One region of the Pseudomonas sp. CFBP 5748 genome, then DNA from elsewhere that is predicted to be linked to it. Evidence: riboswitches for the same ligand, from Rfam matches in the RefSeq annotation. Region 1 holds a riboswitch; the other holds the start of a gene.
What was found. Region 1 has a riboswitch for cobalamin ahead of cobO (cob(I)yrinic acid a,c-diamide adenosyltransferase). Riboswitches for the same ligand answer to the same signal wherever they lie in the genome.

Region 1 (3,369 bases):
GCGCGGTCGCTGATGCGGATGAACCGCCAGGGTTGCATCAGGCCGACGCTGGGGGCCTGGTGCGCGGCTTCCAGCAGACGGCGCAGCAAGGCCGGTTCGACCGTGCCGCCAGTGAAGTGGCGCATGTCACGGCGTTCGGCGATGGCGCGATAAATGGCGTCGCGTTCGGCCTGGGAGAAAGCGGTGTCTGTCATGGCCTCTTCGCGAGCAAGCTCGCTCCCACACTGGCTGGCGCTGCACTTGAGATCACACAATCCCCTGTGGGAGCGGGCTTGCTCGCGAAGGCGGCCTCAAGGTCAGGTGCAAACAGCCCGGCAATCGCCCGCGGATTCGACGGAAAATAGAAATGCACATAAGAAGCCGTCATCCGCCCCTGCCGGAACACCGCCTCCGCCCCTCGCCCGCCATTGGGGCTATGCCCACGGGCTATCGGTTCAAGTTCAGTGCTAGTCAGGGAATGATGATAGGTATGCCCACGCAAGGCACCTTCCGGCAACTCCACCGCTTGCAACGCCAGGGCCGCCAGACGCTTTTGCATCTGCGCATCACCAGCGAGCAAACCCAACAGTTCGGCGCGGGTGCCGTCGACGTCAGTCAATGAATCGAGCAGATACAGCATGCCACCGCATTCGGCGAGCAACGGCTTGCCGGCAGCATGGTGAGCCCGGATTGCCGCCAGCATCGGCGCGTTCCGGGCCAACGCAACGTGGTGCAATTCCGGATAACCGCCGGGTAGATAGAGGCTGTCCGCCTCGGGCAGTTGGGTGTCATGGATCGGCGAAAAGAAGCTCAATTGCGCGCCCATGGCCCGCAGCAGATCGAGGCTCGCGCCGTAGGTGAAGGCAAACGCTTCGTCCCGGGCCACGGCGATACGCACACCGTCGAGCCACGGCTGCGGGGTAATCAGCTCAGGCGCGGCGAACGCCACCGCCGGCGGCAGCGCCACTTCACAACTGCCGGCCAAGGCCTCGGCTGCCGCGTCGAGGCGCAGGTCGAGGTCATTCAATTCGCTGGCCTGGACCAACCCTAGATGACGGCTGGGTAATTCGATACCGGTTTCCCGGGACAGCGCGCCGTACCAACGCAGACCTTCGGTCAGGCTGCCTTCAAGCAATTGCGCGTGGCGCAAGGTGCCGACGCGGTTGGCCAAGACCCCGGCAAACGGCAAGTCCGGCTGATAACGCGCCAGGCCCAAGGCCAGGGCGCCGAAGGTCTGGGCCATGGCCGTGCCGTCGATCACCGCCAGCACCGGCACGCCAAAATGCCGCGCCAGATCGGCGCTGGACGGCGTGCCGTCGAACAACCCCATCACCCCTTCAATCAGGATAAGGTCCGCCTCGGCGGCGGCTTCCCACAACAGCCGGCGGCTTTCCTGCTCGCCGACCATCCACATGTCCAATTGATAGACCGGCGCACCGCTGGCCCGTTCGAGGATCATCGGGTCGAGGAAGTCCGGACCGCATTTGAAGACGCGCACCTTGCGTCCCTGGTTGCGATGCAAGCGCGCCAGGGCGGCGGTGACGGTGGTCTTGCCCTGCCCCGAGGCCGGGGCGGCGATCAGCACCGCCGGGCAGTGGCGAGCATCACTCACAGTTCGACGCCTTTCTGCGCCTTGATGCCGGCCTGGAACGCGTGCTTGATCATGCCCATTTCAGTGACGGTATCGGCCAGCTCGATCATCTCCGGCTTGGCGCCACGCCCGGTCACCACCACATGCTGCATCGGTGGACGGGCTTGCAGATCGCTCAACACCTGATCGAGGTCGAGGTAGCCGTGCTTGAGGGCGATGTTCAGTTCATCGAGCACCACCAGGCCAATGGACGGATCGCTGAGCAATTGCCGCGATACAGCCCAGGCGGCTTCGGCGGCGGCGATGTCGCGCTGGCGATCCTGGGTTTCCCAAGTGAAGCCTTCGCCCATGACGTGAAAGCGCACCTGCTCCGGGAAGCGGCGGAAAAACAGCTCCTCACCGGTGCTGCTGCGGCCCTTGATGAACTGCACCACGCCGCATTGCATGCCGTGACCCATGGACCGCGCCAGCATGCCGAACGCCGAGCTGCTCTTGCCCTTGCCGTTGCCGGTCAGCACCAGCAGCAGGCCGCATTCGTTCGGCGAGTTGGCGATGCGCTCGTCGATCACGGCTTTTTTGCGCAGCATGCGCGCCAGGTGGCGTTCGTCGCGATCAGATGCATTGCTGGTAGGGGAGTCGGTCATGGGGAAGCCTCCGTTGGGGACTGGATAACGGCGGGCGGGCACAAGAAAAGACGGCAACAAGCCTGGCATCGCCCACCGTGATGCCGTTGGATGAATCAGGCCGGTCTCCGGGCTCATGAGCGGCGCAATGCCGGTCTGTGCGCCTTCCCATGTCTGCGACACAGTGGCTTAAGCACAGCGTTGACTCATTTACCGTTGCGGGGGCAGCGCCGGGTTCGTGTGCACTCACCGGCTTCCCTGTTTCACTCTGTCGATCGCAATCACAGAGCACCTGAAACAAGCGGCGAAGGTTAGAGGGTTGGGGGTGGAGCGTCAATTAAAGCCGCCTGTCGGGGCAAGCATTGGCCCCATCAATAAAGTGACGCCAATCTTGTGTGATCCTGCAGCAAGTGATATCAAAGCGACACTACGACCCGATATCACAAAAACAAGAGGGCAAAGCATGCAAGGGATGATCATCAGCAATCCAAAACTGGAATTCCTGCGCCCGGTGCTGGAACGTTGGTTTGACTGCATCGATCGCTACAATGCCGTGCGCGGTGATAACGACACGCCTTACTGGTTCGATGAAAAAGCCAACCTCGGCTTGCTGTCGGCTGCCGCCTGGATGGCCGAGATGGTCACACTGCAAAGCACCCCGACCCGCAAGCAGAATGAAGAAGGCGAACGCAACGTCAGCGCCGATTTGTTCATCGCCAGCACCGACGAACGCGCCTTCATCCAGGCCACCCAACGCTGGCCCAAGGTCAACAACCTGAACCTGACCCAACCCCTGTCGGAGGCCGCCAGCGATGCCAAACGCCTCAGCTATTCCAGTGACCTGAAGCTGGGCTGCCTGTTCGTCGCCCCGCAAAAAGCCCAGCAGAGTGCCACGCCCGAAGAATTGCAGGACATGATCGACGACTTGCAGAAGGAGAACACCTGCGCCGTGGCCTGGTATTTCCCTTACGCCTACCGCAAGTTGCGCAACGAGGCCGGTCACTACCATCCTGGCATTGCGGTGCTGTTCAAACAGGCCCACGGCTGACTCAATCCACGCTAGAACTGTGGGAGCTCGCTCCCACAGGTGGGCTTACCTGCTGACACGCGCCTGCAGTTGAACCATCGCCTGTCTACGCTTCTCTATGAATAACTACATGCATTCATAGGGAAGCC
Region 2 (3,369 bases), on a different contig from region 1:
CAGTTCCTCACCCGCAGGTATCGCGGTTTTGTCTGCGTAACGGGTGAGAATCACGCTTTGGGACACGTCCGGCAAGGTTAGTTCCGCACCCAGCAGGGCGGCGCAGGCTGAGGTTGCGGTCACGCCCGGAATGATCTCGAACGGGATCTCCAATTCCCGCAGGCAACGAATCTGCTCGCCGATGGCGCCGTACAGGCTTGGGTCGCCGGAGTGTACCCGGGCCACGTCCTGGCCTTTGTGGTGTGCGGTTTTGATCAGCTCGATGATTTGTTCCAGGTGCAGCTCGGCGCTGTTGATCACCTGTTCGGCGTGATGGCCCTCAAGCACGGCCGTCGGCACCAGGGAGCCGGCGTAGATGATCACCGCGCAACTGCGGATCAGCCGCTGGCCTTTGACGGTGATGAGTTCCGGGTCGCCGGGGCCGGCGCCGATGAAGTAAACGGTCATGACCGGCTCCTGTGAAAGATGGGTGAGCGTCGCCCAGATGAAGATCGCTCATGATCCTGAGTGCGGATTATCGGGATTTACAAGGCGAGCGCCAATGCCAAGGTGCTCATGGGACCGCTCAGGCGAGGAATCAGCAGCGTTGCAGGCGTCGTGCCCAGCTTGTCGGCCAGGGCCAGGGCGGCACTTTCGGCGACGCCGTAGCAACCCGTGCGTTCGAAAGCGATCTCGGAGCGGTGACTGAGCCGCTCCCGATAATCGGCCAACTGCTCGGCGCTGAAGCAAGTCAGCGGCAGCGCCAGTTGTTCGGCCAGTTCCAGCAGGCCCGGTTCGTCACGCTTGAGGTCGATACTGGCCAGGGCCCGCACCTGATCAAGCGCAATGCCGTGGGCCAGCAACGCCTGATCGAGCAATGCCCGTAACGTGCTGGCCAGGCAGCCGCGCTGGCAGCCGAGGCCGACCACCAGGATCGGCCCGCTGTTCATGCGTCGTGCTGGGCTTGACCGTCACGGCGAAACAGCCAGGCGCTGATCAGGCCGAGGGCCAGCCAGAACGCGACGTTGGTCACTTGCGAGGCGATCTTGAATTGGCTTTCCAGCGCTTCGGGCGCCAGCATCGAGTGAACTTCCGGCTGCGGTGCGCCGATGACATGAGGCACCAGCAACGTCGCCACGCCCAGCAGCTTGAGCAGCCAATGTCTGCCGAAGGCGATCAGGGCGATGCCCACCGCCGTGGACGCTGCGGTGCCAATCCACCACATCTGCCGCTGGGCCAGGTCGGCTGCTGCGGTGCCGGGCAGTTCCGGTGGCAGGCCGAGGGTCGGCGCCAGGACGAAAGTGGCATAACCGGCCAGGCCCCAAAGCAGGCCCTGGGAGGTGCGAGTCGGTGCGCGCAAGGTGTACAGGCCCGCCAGCATCAGGGCGAAACCCACCGCCACCACCAGGTTACCGCCGGTGGTAGACAGCACGCGCTGCCAGCCATCTTCCGGTTCCCAGGCCTCGGCATCATGGGTGTGAGCGGCTCCATTGGCGTGCTCATGAACCTCGGCGGCCGGGGCTTTCTCATAGGTTTCGGCTTGCAGAATCAGCGGCGACACCCAGAAACTTTGCAGGAGGGTCAGCAGCAGGGCGGCCAGCAAGCCGCTGAAACCGGCGGTCTGCGCGATACGCTTGATCATGTCGTCAGGTCTCAATGGCACGGGAAGGCGGCGCTGTGGCGGGTGTCGTGGGCCGCGTTGTGTACGGCTTCGATGTGGGAGAAACCGGCGAAATAGACCAGGCCGGCGCCCAGGATCGAGGCGAAGATCGCAGCGCTCAGGCGTTGGCTCAAGGTGGTGGTGCTGCTGGCGGTGCGGGCGGTGCTGCTGATGGTCGACATGGCGCTTCCCTCTGTTCTTGTTCAGTGGGTGATTCGAGCGCAATGAAACCCCGGGCGCAAGCCCGCCAAGGTTCGAACAGCGCCCGCCCACCGCGGGTTTGTTGATGCTTGAGTCATGGGCCGGTCTCCGGGCTTGCGAGGGGCCGGGCTTGTGCCTGGCCTGCAAGCGTCACCTTCCCATGTCGACAGACACAGTGGTTCAGACGCTTCGCTCGCTTACCGTTGCGGGGGCAGCACCGGACTGACGTGGCCTTGAAGTAAAGCACACGATTCACCGGTTTCCCGTTTCACCCTGTGAAGGGCACCCGTAACTAGGCGCACAGGAGAGCATGGGCGAGGGCGGGGCGTCAATTGGCATGGGGTTTCAGGCTGGCACCGGGTCGCGCCCAATCGCGAGCAAGCTCGCTCCCACAGGGAACTTGTGGTGATCGTTATTTCTATGTACGCCAGCAACCAACGTGGGAGCGAGCTTGCTCGCGATGACGGTGGCAAGGCCACCACAGAACTTACCTGCGGACATTGACCCGCCCCCACACCCTGCGTAGCCTTGCGCCTTCGAGGTTCTTCGGCACGTGTCGAAGCTAAGAAGGGAACGCGGTCCAAGCCGCGGCTGCCCCCGCAACTGTGAACGGTGCTGTTTCTGCAAGGCCACTGTGCATGCCCTTTTTCACTAGGCGCACGGGAAGGCGCAGTCATTGCCAGTCGAATGACTGGCCCACCGTCAGCCAGGAGACCTGCCTCGAGACAGATTCTCACTACAACCGGGCGGGGTGATCCGGTGGCGAAATCTTCCGCGCATGCCTTGCCTGCGGTTGTCGTCCCGTTTGCCCGCCACTTTGCCAAGGGGCATCGGATGAAAACACTGGCCAAACTTCCCGTCACCATCGTCACCGGTTTCCTCGGCTCGGGTAAAACCACCTTGCTGCGGCACATGCTCGACAACGCCCAGGGCCGCCGCATCGCGGTGATCGTCAACGAGTTCGGCGAGCTGGGCATCGACGGCGAGATCCTCAAGCAGTGCTCCATCGGTTGCACCGAAGAAGAAGCCAACGGCCGCGTCTACGAACTGGCCAACGGTTGCCTGTGCTGCACGGTGCAGGAAGAGTTCTTCCCGGTGATGCGCGAGCTGGTGGCCCGACGTGGCGACCTCGACCACATCCTCATCGAAACCTCCGGCCTGGCCTTGCCCAAGCCGCTGGTCCAGGCCTTCCAATGGCCGGAAATCCGCAGCGCATGCACTGTCGATGCGGTGATTACCGTGGTCGACAGCCCAGCCGTGGCCGCCGGCACCTTCGCTGCCTTCCCTGACCAGGTCGATGCCCAGCGCAAACTCGACCCGAACCTGGACCACGAATCACCGCTGCACGAGCTGTTCGCCGATCAACTGGCCAGCGCCGACCTGGTGATCCTCAACAAAGCCGACCTGATCAGCCCGGAAGACCTGGCGAAAGTGCGCCTGGAAGTGGCCGAAGAGTTGCCGCCGGCGGTCAAGGTCATCGAAGCCAGCAGCGGTCGCCTGCCACTGGAGGTGTTGATCGGCCTGGGCGC

Region 2: linked by a shared signal. The riboswitch ahead of ACWNZ1_RS03590 (CbtB domain-containing protein) and the one ahead of cobO (cob(I)yrinic acid a,c-diamide adenosyltransferase) in region 1 are both predicted to bind cobalamin.

The regions. Positions count from the first base shown of each region.
Region 1 covers NZ_JBSPTN010000006.1:423,104-426,472, reverse strand. Annotated here, with positions in the region: gene bluB (5,6-dimethylbenzimidazole synthase) at 1-194, opposite strand, end outside; gene ACWNZ1_RS16955 (cobyrinate a,c-diamide synthase) at 191-1,591, opposite strand; gene cobO (cob(I)yrinic acid a,c-diamide adenosyltransferase) at 1,588-2,214, opposite strand; cobalamin riboswitch at 2,296-2,504, opposite strand; gene ACWNZ1_RS16945 (hypothetical protein) at 2,657-3,241, shown strand.
Region 2 covers NZ_JBSPTN010000001.1:783,609-786,977, forward strand. Annotated here, with positions in the region: gene cobM (precorrin-4 C(11)-methyltransferase) at 1-447, opposite strand, end outside; gene ACWNZ1_RS03580 (cobalamin biosynthesis protein) at 525-929, opposite strand; gene ACWNZ1_RS03585 (CbtA family protein) at 926-1,621, opposite strand; gene ACWNZ1_RS03590 (CbtB domain-containing protein) at 1,633-1,821, opposite strand; cobalamin riboswitch at 1,923-2,145, opposite strand; cobalamin riboswitch at 2,363-2,577, shown strand; gene cobW (cobalamin biosynthesis protein CobW) at 2,675-3,369, shown strand, end outside.